2 linked regions of the Pseudosulfitobacter sp. DSM 107133 genome follow. The protein of the gene in region 1 interacts with the protein of each later gene in a pairwise test. Links are inferred from orthologs where the notes say so. Each region holds a gene or a part of one and is shown on either strand. Other genes may lie near its edges. The genes, in order: secG and secA.

Evidence for each region.
Region 2: the proteins of secG (region 1) and secA interact in binary tests that used the Escherichia coli proteins (3 or more experiments, as listed by UniProt). The link is inferred for Pseudosulfitobacter sp. DSM 107133 from one-to-one orthologs.

The regions. Positions count from the first base shown.
Region 1 is NZ_CP085154.1:1,175,043-1,182,324, reverse strand. The notes cover bases 779-3,734. They hold secG (preprotein translocase subunit SecG), read left to right. Parts: upstream 779-2,053; coding sequence 2,054-2,416; downstream 2,417-3,734. Other genes in these bases: DSM107133_RS05870 (CTP synthase), read left to right, coding at 2,599-3,734; nthA (nitrile hydratase subunit alpha), read right to left, coding at 1,308-1,925; nthB (nitrile hydratase subunit beta), read right to left, coding at 779-1,311. In the rest of the region: DSM107133_RS05895 (DUF6524 family protein), read left to right, coding at 1-321; DSM107133_RS05890 (nitrile hydratase accessory protein), read right to left, coding at 323-637; more of nthB, read right to left, coding at 634-778; more of DSM107133_RS05870, read left to right, coding at 3,735-4,245; DSM107133_RS05865 (GGDEF domain-containing protein), read right to left, coding at 4,278-5,234; DSM107133_RS05860 (methanogen output domain 1-containing protein), read right to left, coding at 5,218-5,733; DSM107133_RS05855 (methanogen output domain 1-containing protein), read right to left, coding at 5,836-6,351; 23S rRNA (adenine(2030)-N(6))-methyltransferase RlmJ, read left to right, coding at 6,496-7,275. UniProt on the Escherichia coli protein: Subunit of the protein translocation channel SecYEG. Overexpression of some hybrid proteins has been thought to jam the protein secretion apparatus resulting in cell death; while this may be true it also results in FtsH-mediated degradation of SecY.
Region 2 is NZ_CP085154.1:140,099-147,704, forward strand. The notes cover bases 2,277-5,556. They hold secA (preprotein translocase subunit SecA), read left to right. Parts: upstream 2,277-2,647; coding sequence 2,648-5,356; downstream 5,357-5,556. Other genes in these bases: DSM107133_RS00700 (peptidylprolyl isomerase), read right to left, coding at 2,277-2,452; DSM107133_RS00710 (hypothetical protein), read left to right, coding at 5,484-5,556. In the rest of the region: DSM107133_RS00690 ((deoxy)nucleoside triphosphate pyrophosphohydrolase), read right to left, coding at 1-370; bifunctional glutamate N-acetyltransferase/amino-acid acetyltransferase ArgJ, read right to left, coding at 372-1,598; more of DSM107133_RS00700, read right to left, coding at 1,601-2,276; more of DSM107133_RS00710, read left to right, coding at 5,557-6,425; DSM107133_RS00715 (phosphate ABC transporter substrate-binding/OmpA family protein), read left to right, coding at 6,447-7,606. UniProt on the Escherichia coli protein: Required for protein export, interacts with the SecYEG preprotein conducting channel.

The sequences.
Region 1 (7,282 bases):
GTGCGGTGGGTGCGAGATTATGGTGGCGACAACCTGTCAATAGCCGTTCTGGTGGGGCTGCTTCTGCTGATTGGCTATATCATCTATCTGCGGGCCACCCTGCGCTCTATTGGTGGTTTTGGCATGGCACTGGTGCTGGCCGTCGTGGGCGCGGGCCTGTGGGTGCTGTATGATCTGCACTTGCTCAGTCTTGACAATACCAGCATGAACACCTGGCTGGGGCTTCTGGCGCTCAGCGCGGTTCTGGGCATCGGCCTGTCATGGAGCCTGGTGCGCCGTCGGCTGTCCGGTCAGGCAGACGTGGACGACATCGACGAGTGATTCAGGCGTCCAGCGTCACCCGATCCCCATGTGGCGTGCGCAGGTATGCCGCCCTCCACGCATCCCGCATCTCAGCCACCGCCGCCGCTTCGGCCCAGCCTTTTTCAGCCAACAGGGTTTCAAGCGTTTCCAGCCAGGCTGCAAAATAATCATCACCACCGTTCAGCTCACGGGTCAGCCCGTGCCGCGCCAAAGTGGATGAAAACCGTGCAGCCCAATCAGGCCAGTCGAACCGTCCCGCCTCGTTCAGATAGACCGTCAGCGCGAAAAGCTGCGCGTGCCACGGCGCTTCAAATACGGGTTCAGGGCGGGTCATGTCGCAGGCTCCAGATAGCTTTGCCACAGATCCAGCACCACCTCGTCGCGCGGATGTTCCGGGCGCGCCCACAGTTCCGAAGCCGGAAACGCCACAGCATACAAGGGTTCGGGCCGGTCGCCCAAACCATGTGCGGCAGCGTCGGGCAAAACGTGGTGGCCGTGCAGGCGCACAATGCGCCCCACCGCCCCTGCTGCGTAATCAGGCAGCCGCGTGTGGCCACCGTCAACGAATGCATTGTGCGCGTGCCGCCGTGTGCGCACCGCATCGCCAGCGGCAAAAACTGCTTTGACCTGCGCGGGCCGCTCCGCCGGACCGCCGCGCGCCAAAACGCCGGCGACGGCATCAGCGGTCATTTTGCGGGTCGCCAGGGGCGATGGCCCTGCGGCATGGCCGCTTTCCAGTTCCCCGGGCGTCAGCACGCCCTTGTCCACCAGCATATCAGCCAGCCCTGCCATCCACTTTTCGTAATAGCTGAAGGCGGCGTAATCCTTGGGTGCAAGCCGTTCGCGGGCGTGGCGGCTGGTGTCGATGTTCCACAGGCCCAGCGATCCACAGGCCAGCGTTATCGCCAATGCACGCGGGTGCCAGTCGGCGTGAAAGACCTCGGTTTCGGGCTCGGGTATGACCGCGCCATCACCGAAACGTCCGCCCATGTCGTGGACACGGCTCATGGCTTCAGTGCCAGACCGGTGCCGATCATCGAATCGCGTGTCACCAGATCCATCAGCGCCGCCTCGTCCATGCCATCCGTTCCCGCCGGACGCTGCGGAATCACCAGATACCGCACCTCGGCCGTTGAATCCCAGACCCGCACGGCGGTGTCCTCGGGCAAGGTCACACCGAAATCGGCCAGCACCTTGCGCGGCTCGCGCACTGCGCGGGCGCGGTAGGCGTCGGATTTATACCAGCCCGGCGGAATCCCCAGCAACGGCCACGGATAGCAGCTGCACAGGGTGCAGACGACCATATTGTGCACGTCATCCGTGTTCTCAACCGCAACCATGTGTTCGCCCTGCCGCCCGTAATAGCCCAGCCCGGACACAACCGCGGTTGCATCCTCAAGCAAGGCCGCGCGAAACGCCGGATCAAACCAGGCCCGCGCCACCACATGCGCGCCGTTGCGCGGGCCAATGCGGTTTTCATAGGTATCGATGATTTCATCCAGCGCCGCGGGGTCGATCAACCCCTTTTCGGTCAGGATCGTCTCCAGTGCCTTGACCCGTAACGCAGGGTCAGGTGGCAGCAGCGCATGCGGGTGATCGTGCTCGTGATGGTCATGTGGCATGGCCGCACAATGACGCCGACTCGCAGCATTTGTCCAGTGTGCTCGGCATTACCGGCCACGCGCCCTTGCCCCGCCTGCGAAACTTGCATAGATACCCGCAAAACCGAACGTGAGCATCGTGAGCATCCATGGAAAACGTCGTCCTGATCATCCACCTTATTCTGGCCCTCGGGCTGATTGCAGTAGTGCTGCTTCAGCGCTCGGAAGGCGGTGGTCTGGGCATGGGCGGTGGCGGTGGCGGTGCCATGACCGGCCGCGCAGCTGCGACCGCATTGGGCAAGCTGACATGGATTCTGGCGGCTGGCTTTATCATCACGTCGATCACTCTGACAATTATCGCCGCAGAAAAAGCCGCGGGTTCTTCGGTTATCGACCGGCTGGGTGCCGCACCTGAAACGCAGGAAAGCACGCCGCTGGCACCGCCCGCCGGCGGTTTGACCCCGCCAACCCAAAGCGATGCCGAAGCGCCGCTGGTACCTGCGGGCGACTGACCTAACATAGCTATACCTTGAGGCAAGATGCCGCGCTGCAACATCATGTTGCGGCACGGCTTGCCTTGAACCGAAATCATCTGTTATACTGAGGCCCCGTGGTGCTGTGAAAATCGCAGCCGATTCTGGTGGTTTTGGTCCATCCAAAATTCGCACTTGCAACACGGGGAGCATCCGAACTCATGGCGCGTTATATCTTCATCACTGGCGGTGTGGTCTCTTCACTTGGCAAGGGGCTCGCGTCGGCAGCGCTGGGGGCCTTGTTGCAGGCACGCGGCTTTTCTGTACGGTTGCGCAAACTTGACCCCTATCTGAACGTCGATCCCGGCACGATGTCGCCCTTTGAACACGGCGAAGTTTTTGTCACCGATGACGGCGCCGAAACCGATCTGGATCTTGGCCATTACGAGCGCTTCACCGGCGTGCCCGCGCGCCAAACCGATTCCGTGTCTTCGGGGCGGATCTATTCCACAGTGCTGGAAAAAGAACGTCGCGGCGATTATCTGGGCAAAACCATTCAGGTTGTGCCCCACGTTACCAATGAAATCAAAGACTTCCTGCACATTGGCGCGGACGAGGTCGATTTCATGCTGTGCGAGATCGGCGGCACCGTCGGTGACATCGAAGGCCTGCCCTTCTTTGAGGCAATCCGCCAGTTCAGCCATGACCAACCGCGCGGCCAATGCATTTTCATGCACCTGACCCTTCTGCCCTATCTGGCGGCCTCGGGCGAGTTGAAGACCAAGCCGACGCAACACTCGGTCAAGGAACTGCAATCCATCGGCATCGCGCCCGACATTCTGGTGTGCCGGTCCGAACAACCGATCCCCGAGAAAGAACGCGAGAAAATCGCCCTGTTCTGCAATGTGCGCAAAGAGGCTGTTGTCGCGGCCTATGACCTGCCCACCATCTATGACGCGCCGCTGGCCTATCACGAACAAGGGTTGGATCAGGCGGTTCTGGACGCCTTTCAGATCAGCCCCGCGCCGCGCCCCGAACTGACCACATGGCAGGACGTTTCGGACCGGGTTCACAACCCCGAGGGCGAAGTGAAGGTTGCGATTGTCGGCAAATACACCCAGCTGGAAGACGCCTATAAATCCATCGCCGAGGCGCTGACCCATGGCGGCATGGCCAACCGGGTCAAAGTGCGTATTGAATGGGTCGATGCCGAAGTGTTCGACAAATCCACCGACGTGGCGGCGCTTCTGGCCGGTTTCCACGCCATTCTGGTGCCCGGCGGCTTTGGCGAGCGTGGCACCGAGGGCAAGATCAAGGCAGCCCAATATGCCCGCGAGCACAAGGTTCCCTATCTGGGCATCTGTCTGGGTATGCAGATGGCAGTGATCGAAGCTGCGCGGAATGTGGCCGGGATCGAGACCGCAGGCTCGGAAGAGTTCGACCATGAGGCGGGCAAGAAGCGGTTCGAGCCAGTGGTCTACCACCTGAAAGAATGGGTGCAAGGCAATGCCAAGGTCACCCGCAAGGTGGGCGACGACAAGGGCGGCACCATGCGCCTGGGCAGCTATGATGCGGTTCTAAAGGAAGGCTCGAAAGTGGCGCTGGCCTATGGCACCACCACGATCGACGAACGCCACCGCCACCGGTACGAGGTGGACGTGAAGTACCGCGAGCAGCTGGAAAAAGCGGGCCTGTGCTTTAGCGGCATGTCGCCCGATGGCCGGTTGCCCGAGATTGTGGAATGGCCGGATCATCCGTGGTTCATCGGGGTGCAGTTCCATCCCGAGCTGAAATCAAAACCCTTTGCACCACATCCGCTGTTCAAGGATTTCGTGCGCGCCGCCAAAGAGGTCAGCCGACTGGTATGATATCGGGGGCCTGAGGCCCCTGTTCCTGGCCCCTAGGGTTTGACGTTGTGCGGACGCAAGGCCTTGCGATCACGTTTGTTGGTGTACATCCGCGCATCTGCGACATTGGCCAAAGCGGTATAATCTCCGCCATCCTGGGGAAACTGGGCGATGCCAAACGACGCGCCAACCACCAGATCGGTCACCGCGCCGTCGGAGCCGCGCCATGACACTGGCCGCTCGATCTGACGACGCAGACGGATGGCAATCTTGGCTGCAATCGACGCATCCACGCCAGACACCCAAAACGCGAATTCATCGCCGCCGACGCGCGCCGAGACATCCTCGGGCCGCTTATGTTCCAGCAATCGGCTTCCGACCTGCGCCAGCAGCGCATCTCCGGCACTGTGACCGTAGGTGTCGTTGATCTCTTTAAAGCCGTCAAAATCGGCAAACAAAAGTGCGCCTGAATTGCTATCCGTCTGTACGGCCCTTTCAACCGCTCTGCGCAGTTCGGCAGCAGTGGCCAGCCCTGTCAACTGGTCGGTGGCCACCAGACGGCGCAGGTGTTTTGCCTCTTCCTTCAGTTGCTGCGCGATCCTTATGTCGCGCGCCCGGCTGCTTTCAATAGTGGCAAATTCGGTTTTCAAATTCAGGAAGCTGCTGCGCAGCCTGGCAGAGGAATCGCCAAATAGCATTACCTGCGCCGGGGTTTGCGCTGTTGTCGGCGCGGAAACACGCCATGCTTTGAACCACATGGTGTTGTCTTTGATCTCTATACGCAGTGGCATAGACACCGATGTACGCACGATGCGCGCCAGATGCGGCTTTACCGCGTCCAGAAACCCCGGACCTTCACCCTTGGGGTCGGCAAGCAGCAATTCCTTGGCCGGAACGTTGGCATAGGCGACCTCACCCGATGTTTCCAGAATCAGAACGGGTTCGGGCGCACGCCCGAACACCGCGTCAAGCTGCCCTGTGGTCGATGTCAAATCAGCTGAAAAATTCATGTCCGTCAGCACCATCAACCGGTTTCAAACCCAACGTAACACGGCAACGGTCATGCCCCGCAGCAATCGACTCGGTCACATGCACGCGCGCATATCCGGTTGCATTGGCGGCAACGCGTCCAAACACATTGGTCATCATCATGCACAAGGACGGGCGCCCTTTGACACGGTCACCAAACGGGCAATCACAATTGGTAAACGACATGCCCTCTTCGGAAAAAGTTTCCAGTCGAAAGCTGCCGCTGACCTGATTTTTCATATCCACACAAATGCGCGCAATGTCTTCTGCGGTTTCCAGAAAAAAACCCTCATCGGCATAGCGCTTTGCCATGTCATCGCCCAGACGGTTGCCAACCATAGCAATGAAACTTGATGCATCGACCAGACCGATAACATCTTCAAGAGCGCCAGCCAGTTCGCCGACCATATCGGCAAAATAGTCCTCACGCGACAGATCCAGTTTTGCGGGTGCTGATGGGATAGGTGTAACATCGTTCATAAGATCACCCAGATTCCTCATATTCCAGAACAGAACCGTGGCAGATAAGTCTGAACAAAAGATTAGGTCGTTCAGCAAAGGCGCCGGTTAATGTGAATAAATTCAGCGAAAAAACTCGTGTCCGCCGGCGTTTTCGTCCGGCTTCAAACCAACGGTGACCCGGCAGCGATCATGACCTGCGGCAATCGATTCCGACACATGGACCCTTGCATAACCTGTGGCATTGGCGGCAATGCGACCGAAAACATTGGTTGTCATCATGCACAGCGACGGGCGCCCGTTGACCCGATTTCCGAACGGACAGTCGCAATTGGTAAAGGTCACCTTTTCGTCAGTCGCCTCTTCCACTTCAAAGGTCCCGCTGATCTGGTTCTTGATGTCCACACACATGCGACCGATATCTTCGGCTGTTTCCTGTGGAAAACCGATTTCGCCATAGCGCCGCGACAGATCGTCGCCAATCCGGTTGCCAACCATCGCCACAAACCCTGCGGCATCTTCCAGTCCGATGACATCTTCAAGAGCGCCTGCCAATTCACCGATAATATCGGCAAAAAAGGCGTCACGCGGCAGTTCAAGCCCCTGACCTGCGGGCCGTGTGGGAGAGCTATCTTTCATGAAAGGGTCCAATCTGACTAACATTGCAGTGCAGAACATTGGCAGCTAGGTCTGAACAAAAGGTTATTATCCTCTTACGAAGCCTGGCACAGGCGTACCGCAACAGCGCCTTGCGTGCTGCCCCAGCATACCGCACAAGGACCCATGCTGAGCTATCAACACATTTATCACGCCGGAAATCTGGCAGATGTTCACAAACACGGCCTGCTGGCGTGGATGCTGGACTATCTCACCCGCAAGGACAAACCGCTGTCCTATATCGAAACCCACGCGGGGCGTGCCAGCTATGATCTGGACGCGAACGAGGCGCGTAAAACCGACGAGGCAACCCAGGGTATCGGACGTGCACAGGGTTGGTTCCCACCGGACCATCCCTTTACCCGCGTGCTGGAACAGGTCCGCGCCGAGGATGGCCCCCGAGCCTACCCCGGATCACCGATGATCGCCGCACGCCTGTTGCGCCCCACCGACACCATCCATCTGGCCGAACTGCATCCGCGCGAACACGGCGCGCTGGCCTATGCGATGTCGCCTTATCCGGTCACCTGCCACCAGCGCGACGGGTTCGACACCGCCCACAGCCTGTTGCCGCCCACGCCCCGGCGCGGGGTGCTGCTGATTGATCCGTCATACGAGATCAAGGACGACTACGCCGACATCCCTCAGCACATTGCCAAATACACCCGTGCCTGGAACGTGGGCATCATTGCACTGTGGTATCCGGTGCTGACCGCGGGCTTGCATGTTCCGATGTTGAAAACCCTGGCAAAAACCTATCCCGACGCCCTGCGCGCAGAGGTCCGCTTTCCCCCCGCGCGCCCGGGGCACGGCATGATCGGATCGGGTCTTTTTGTGATAAATCCGCCCTTCGGTCTGGACGCCGAGGCAAAACGTCTGAAAGATCGGTTTGACACGCTGAAATAAGGACACC
Region 2 (7,606 bases), 1.0 Mb from region 1 along the record:
ACGGAACGTCTGCTGCGGGCATGGGATAGTTCTTCAGATCATTTGGCCTGACCCATTTAAGGTCTTGATTTTCCTTCGACATAGGTGTCCCGGCCCATTTCCGGCAGGCAAACAGCGGCATCAGAAGGTGAAAATCATCATAACTGTGGCTGGCAAAGGTCAGGGGCGCGAGACAACTTTGCCATGTATCTATACCCAGTTCTTCGTGTAATTCGCGAATCAGGGCCGCTTCGGGGGTTTCGCCCGTTTCGACCTTGCCGCCGGGGAACTCCCACAGGCCGGCCATCGACTTGCCTTCGGGGCGCTGTGCCAAAAGCACGCGCCCGTCCACATCAATCAAAGCGACGGCAGAGACCAGAACAACCTTCATCTTACGACCGGTAGTCGGCGTTGATGTCGATGTAGGCGTGGGTCAGGTCACAGGTCCACACGGTCGCCGTGGCTTCGCCCAACCCCAGATCGACTGTAATGTTGATCTCTTCACCCTTCATGTGCGCGGCAGCTTCGGCTTCGGAGTAATTGGGGCTGACCCAGCCGTTTTCGGCCACGACCACATCGCCAAATCGGATGCTCAGCAAATCGCGGTCGGCCGGGGCACCGGATTTCCCGATGGCCATGACAACACGACCCCAGTTGGGATCCTGCCCGGCGATAGCGGTTTTCACCAGCGGCGAATTGGCAATGGCCATCGCGTGAACCTTGGCATTGGCGGCGGTATCCGCACCGGAAACCGTGATTTCAACAAACTTCGTCGCCCCTTCACCATCGCGCACGACCTGAAAGGCCAGATCCTGCATCAAGCGGTGGACCGCATCGGCAAAGGTGGCATCGCCCGTGACATCGACGTCAGAAGCACCAGTGGCGGCCATCAGCACGCTGTCCGAAGTCGACGTATCGCTGTCGACGGTGATGCAGTTAAAGGTCATATCGGCTGCGGTGGATACGATGGCTTGCAGGTTGTCCTGCGCGATGCGGGCGTCGGTAAAGATATAGACCAGCATCGTTGCCATGTCCGGCGCGATCATGCCCGATCCTTTGGCAATGCCTGCGATGGTGATGGTCTTGCCGTCGACGTCTACAGTCTCTACTGCGCCCTTGGGGTATGTATCAGTGGTCATGATGGCGCGGGCGGCGTCGGCAATGCCGTCTTCGCGCAGGGCGCTGTTCAGTTCCCCCAGCTTGGCCACTACACGGTTGTGCGGCAGCGGTTCGCCAATCACACCAGTCGACGATGTAAACACGCGGGCAGAGGGCACGCCGCAGTTGATCGACACCGCCTCGACGATTTCGTGGACGGAGTCGACACCGTGTTTGCCGGTAAAGGCATTGGCGTTGCCCGAGTTCACAAGGAAGGCCGCGCCGCCGGCCGGGTCACCGCCCAGCTTGGCCTGACAGTCCAGGACCGGTGCCGCACGGGTCGACGAGCGTGTGAACACGCCCGCGATGGCCGTGCCCGGGACCAGTTTGGCCAGCATCACGTCGGTGCGCCCGGCATAGCGGACGCCGGCGGCGATGGTGGCAAAAGTCACACCGTCCACCACAGGCAGATCGGGAAAGCGTTCGGGCGCCAGCGGAGAGAGTGCGATTTTGCCAGCCATGTTTATTCGCCCAGTTTGACAGTGCTCAGCACCGAGGGATCCATCCCTTCGGCACCGTCACGGTTTACGTCAGCGTCGGCCACCAGCGCGTCAACGGCTGCGGCCACGGCTTCCGAGCGCACTTGCTGCTCAAGCTCGGCGCGCACGTCTTCCAGTGCGGGGGCTTCGGCGTTGCGCACCTCGTTCAGTTTGATGACATGCCATCCGAACTGGGTTTGAACCGGATCGGAAATGTCGCCGGGCTCCATTGTCGCAACGGCAGTTTCAAATTCGGGGACCATGGCGCCGGGACCGAACCACCCCAGCGAACCGCCTCCGGGGCCGGACGGGCCCGTGGATTTTTCGCGCGCGGTGGCTGCGAAATCTGCGCCGCCTTTCAGCTCTTCAACGATGGCTTTGGCTTCGTCTTCGGTTTCAACAAGAATGTGGCTCGCGTTGAATTCCTTGGTCGGCTCGGCGTTGGCATAGGTCGCGTCATAAGCGGCCTGCAAAGCCTCGTCTGTCACGGCTGTGGCCAGAATCTTTTCGATGGCTTCGCCCGCGACCAGCGACCGCTGCTCGTTTTCCATCGACAATTCAACGCGTTTGGGCAGTTCGCCCGAATAGCTTTGTTGCAGCGCGGTTTGCTGGACCAACTGGTCAAGGATCCCCGGAAACAGCACTTCGTCGGGCAGCTGCTGGTATTGCTGGGGCAGGGTCGCCTTGGCCACCAGCATGTGGCCCAGTGTGATGTCGACCCCGTTCACAGTGGCAACAACGGTGGACAGCTGGGGTGTTTCATCCTGCGCATACAGCGGCTGGGACAAGGTAAGAGCAACCGCAACAGCGGGCAGAATGGCGAGACGTTTAAGCATGGATTGGTCCTGTTCAGTTGCTGCCGCGCATCCTGCGGCCCCTCGTGGCCGGACGCGACATTGACACGGTTTCATGTGACCCTTACATCGCCCTATGGGCGCGGCCAGGATCGGCTTGACCCTGTATCTATGGGCTGCACGTGGCGCCGACAAGCAGATGCTGCGCAACCTGACACAAGATCGGCTGGAGAACGCATGCTCGGTATCGGAACACTCGCCAAAAAAGTCTTTGGGACCCCTAATGATCGCACGATCAAAGCGGTGCGCCCGCTGGTCGCGCAAATCAACGCGCTGGAGCCCGAATTCGAGGCGCTGAGCGACATCGGTTTGAAAGACAAAACCGAAGAGCTGGCCAAACGGGCGCTCGAAGGTGAAAGCCTTGATGATTTGTTGCCGGAAGCCTTTGCAAACTGCCGCGAAGCCGCCCGCCGTGCGCTGGGCCTGCGGGCGTTCGATACCCAGCTGATGGGTGCGATTTTCCTGCATCGGGGCAATATTGCCGAACAAAAAACCGGTGAGGGCAAGACCCTGACGGCCACATTCGCTGCCTACCTGAATGCCTTGACGGGCAAGGGCGTGCATGTGGTCACGGTTAACGAATATCTGGCCAAACGGGATGCCGAATGGATGGGCAAAGTGTTCGCCCACCTTGGTCTGACCAGTGGCTGTGCCTGGAACGGTATGGGCGAGGACAACAAGCGGGCGGCCTATGCCTGTGACGTGACCTATGCCACCAACAACGAGCTTGGTTTCGACTATCTGCGCGACAATATGAAAAGCGAGCTGGGCCAGATGGTCCAGCGTGGTCACAATTTCGCGATTGTGGACGAAGTCGACAGCATTCTGATCGACGAAGCGCGCACACCGCTGATTATTTCGGGTCCGTTGGATGACCGCTCGGAACTGTACCAGACCATCGACGCGGTGATTCCGCTGCTGGACGAAAGCCACTATGCGGTCGACGAGAAAACCCGCAACGTGTCCTTCACCGAAGAAGGTAACGAGTTTCTGGAACAGCAACTGCTGGCGCGCGGTCTGATCGAAGAAGGGATGACCCTGTACGATCCCGAAAGCACGTCGATTGTGCACCACGTTAACCAGGGTCTGCGCGCGCACACCCTGTTCCAGAAAGACAAGGATTACATCGTGCGCGACGACGAGGTCGTGCTGATTGATGAATTTACCGGCCGCATGATGGCCGGGCGTCGTCTGTCCGAGGGTCTGCATCAGGCGATTGAGGCCAAGGAAGGCGTCAAGATCCAGCCCGAGAACGTGACGCTGGCCAGCGTGACCTTTCAGAACTATTTCCGCCTGTACAGCAAACTGGCGGGCATGACCGGCACAGCGCTGACCGAAGCCGAAGAGTTTGGCGAAATCTACGGTCTGGGCGTGATTGAAGTGCCCACCAACCGCCCCATTGCCCGTGTCGACGAAGACGACCGCGTGTACCGCACCGCGACCGAGAAATATGCGGCGATGATCGAAGAGATCAAAACAGCGCATGAAAAAGGCCAGCCGGTTCTGGTTGGCACCACGTCGATCGAAAAATCCGAGATGTTCAGCGCCCTGCTGACCGAAAAGGGTATTCCGCACAACGTTCTGAACGCGCGCCAGCACGAGCAGGAAGCGCAGATTATCGCGGATGCGGGCAAGTTCGGCGCTGTGACCATCGCCACCAACATGGCCGGACGCGGCACCGACATTCAGCTGGGCGGCAACGTCGATCTGAAGGTGCTAGAGGCGCTGACCGCCGACCCTGACGCCGACCCCGAAGCGATCCGCGCGCGGATCGAAGCCGAGCACGAGGACGAGAAACAAAAGGTTCTGGCGGCAGGCGGCCTGTTCGTTCTGGCATCCGAGCGTCACGAAAGCCGCCGGATCGACAACCAGCTGCGTGGCCGTTCGGGCCGTCAGGGCGACCCAGGGCGCACGTCGTTCTATCTGTCGCTCGAAGATGACCTGATGCGTATTTTCGGCTCGGAACGGCTGGACAAGGTTCTGAAGACCCTTGGCATGGAAGAAGGCGAGGCGATCATTCACCCCTGGGTGAACAAATCGCTGGAGCGCGCACAGGCCAAGGTCGAAGGCCGCAACTTTGACATGCGCAAGCAGTTGCTGAAATTCGATGACGTGATGAACGACCAGCGCAAGGTGGTCTTTAGCCAGCGCCGCGACATCATGGAGGCCGAGGACCTGTCGGAAATCGCCTCGGACATGCGTGAACAGGTGATTGACGATCTGATCGACCAATACATGCCTCAGGGCACCTATGCGGATCAGTGGAACACCGAAGGGCTGTACGCCGCCGTGATCGAAAATCTGGGCGTCGACGTGCCGGTGATGGCATGGGCCGAAGAGGATGGCGTAGACGACGAGCAGGTGCGTGAGCGTCTGGTCGAAGCCACGAACAAGCTTATGGTGCAAAAGGCCGAACAGTTCGGTCCTGAAAACATGCGCCTGATCGAGAAACAGATTTTGTTGCAGGCCATTGATGGCAAGTGGCGCGAACACCTGCTGACGCTGGATCACTTGCGCTCGGTTGTCGGGTTCCGCGGCTATGCCCAACGCGACCCGCTGAACGAATACAAGAACGAAGCCTTCCAGCTGTTCGAAGTGATGCTGGATTCGTTGCGCGAGGACGTGACACAGAAGCTGGCGCAAATCCGTCCGATGACGGAAGAAGAGCGTGCCGAGATGCTGGCACAGGCCGCCGCGCAGCAGGCAGAGCTGCAACAGGCCGCCCAAAGCGCACAAGACGCGCAAACGCCCGCACCAACAGCCGAGGCCGCTGCAACAGGCTTTGACGAAAACGATCCGACCACATGGGGTAACCCCGGCCGGAACGAGGCGTGCCCCTGTGGATCAGGCAAGAAATTCAAACATTGCCACGGGCGCCTGACCTGACAGGCGCCCCGCGCGACACCCTGCGACAATGACATAGTTGCGCCTTAAACCCGGCTAGCCGGCCATAACTTGGCCGCGTTTTTCTGCCAAATACGATTCTGACCCAATATTGTGAGGGGAAGGATCTATGGCCTATACTAAGAAGATCGCGACTGCGGCTGGTACACTGGCGTGTGCTGTAGGTATCGGTTTTGTCATGCAAAGCAGCGAAACCGCCAAGGTGCTTTATGGGTCGGAAACGCCGGCAGAAGCACCGGTTCAGGTTCAGTTGCCTGTTGAAGATGTCGATACTTCGGCGCTGGATGGCCCGATTCTGGACGTACATGACATCACGCTGACATCTGCCCTGGGCGAAGATCCGGCAGACCCCGCTGATCTGGTCGCGAGCCAGGATTGCAAGGTCGCGGCCACCGCGATTCCCTCTGGCCTTGGTCTGGTTGAACTGTCACTGGCAGCGCCCTGCTTTCCAAATGAACGTCTGGTCGTCCATCACAGTGGCCTGAAATTCTCGGAAACAACCGACGCGGCGGGCAATCTTGAAATGTCGATGCCTGTGCTGGTCGACCCGGCGGTGATTGTCGTGGCCTTTGCCAATGGCGATGGCGCCGTGGTGCAGACACCTGTGCCCAGCCTGGACCAGTTCGACCGCGTCGCCCTGCAATGGAAAGGCGATGCGGGTTTTGAAATTCACGCGCGCGAATTCGGCGCAGATTACGGCAGCCAGCACGATATCTGGGCAGGCGCGCCGGGTGATCCGGTCGAGGCGATCAGTGGCGAAGGAGGCTTCCTGATGCGGCTGGGCGACGAAACTGCTCCGGATGCCCTGATGGCCGACGTCTATACTTATCCATCCGGCACGTCCCGTCACAACGGGATCGTCGACCTGAGTGTCGAGGCGGAAGTGAGCCTGTTCAACTGCGGTCTGGAAATCGAAGCCCAGTCGCTTGAGGTGAACAACGGTGACATTACCAGCCGCAACCTGACGTTGGCGATGCCCGGTTGTGACACAATCGGTAGCTTTCTGGTATTGAACAATCTGATCCAAGACCTGACAGTCGCGCAAAAGTAATTCGCGTCACGGGGTTTCATCATGACTATGAAACGTGCGGCGGCCTTCGCCGCACTTTTCCTTTTCGGTTTGCCATTTTCTGCGTTTGCGCAGGATGTCACGCTGACCTCGCGCGATGGCGGGGTCGAACTGAGCGGCACGTTGCTGGGCTTTGACGGTGAGTTCTACCGGCTTGAAACCGAATACGGGGAACTGACCGTCGACAGCTCTGGCGTGCTGTGCGAGGGTCCTGCCTGCCCCAACCTTCAGGATTTTGTCGCCAATCTGGCTGTGTCCGGCTCGACCACGATGGGGGCGGTTCTGATGCCCGCGCTGGTCGAAGGTTTTGCGCAGCGCGCCGGATATGAGGCCACGCGCGAACCCGTGGACGACAACCGGTTCAGCTATCTTCTGACCAACACCGAAACAGGCAAACTGGCGGCGCGGTTCAATTTCCGCGTTACCACCACCGACGAAGGATTCGCCGATCTGCTGGCCAACGAGGCCGACATTGTCATGGCCCTGCGCGAGATCCGCCCGGGCGAGCGGCAGCGCGCGCGCGAGGCCGGAATGGGCGATATGACCGGTTTGCACCGCAGCCGTGTGTTGGCGCTGGATGCCGTTGTGCCCGTGGTGGCACCGGGAAATCCCGTGCGCAGCATTTCGCCCTCAAATCTGGCGCAGGTGTTTGCGGGGCAGGTGACCAACTGGCAGGATCTGGGCGGCGTGGATGCGCCGATTTCACTGCATCTGCCACAGGCCGGCACAGGGCTGGCACAGGCTGTGGCCGACCAGGTGATGCAACCCGTGCGCCTGGAGTTCGCTGACAGCGTTGTGCGCCACCCTATCGGCACCGAGCTTGCCAATGCGGTGATGGATGACCCTTTTGCCATCGGCATTGCCAGCTATGCCGAGGTGGGCAATACGGTGCCGCTTGTGCTGACCGGCGGCTGCGGGTTTTCGCTTGAGGCGGAGCGGCGCACCATCAAGACCGAAGATTATCCGCTGACCGCGCCGATGTTTCTGTATCTGCCCGCACGACGCTTGCCCAAGATCGCGCGCGAATTTCTGGCCTTTACCCGTGGTCCCACCGCGCAGGTGGTGATCCGGCGCGCCGGTTTTGTCGACCAGTCGCCCGAAGAGGTGCCGATTGATATGCAAGGCAACCGCTTTGCCAATGCCATCAGCATCGCGGGCCCCGA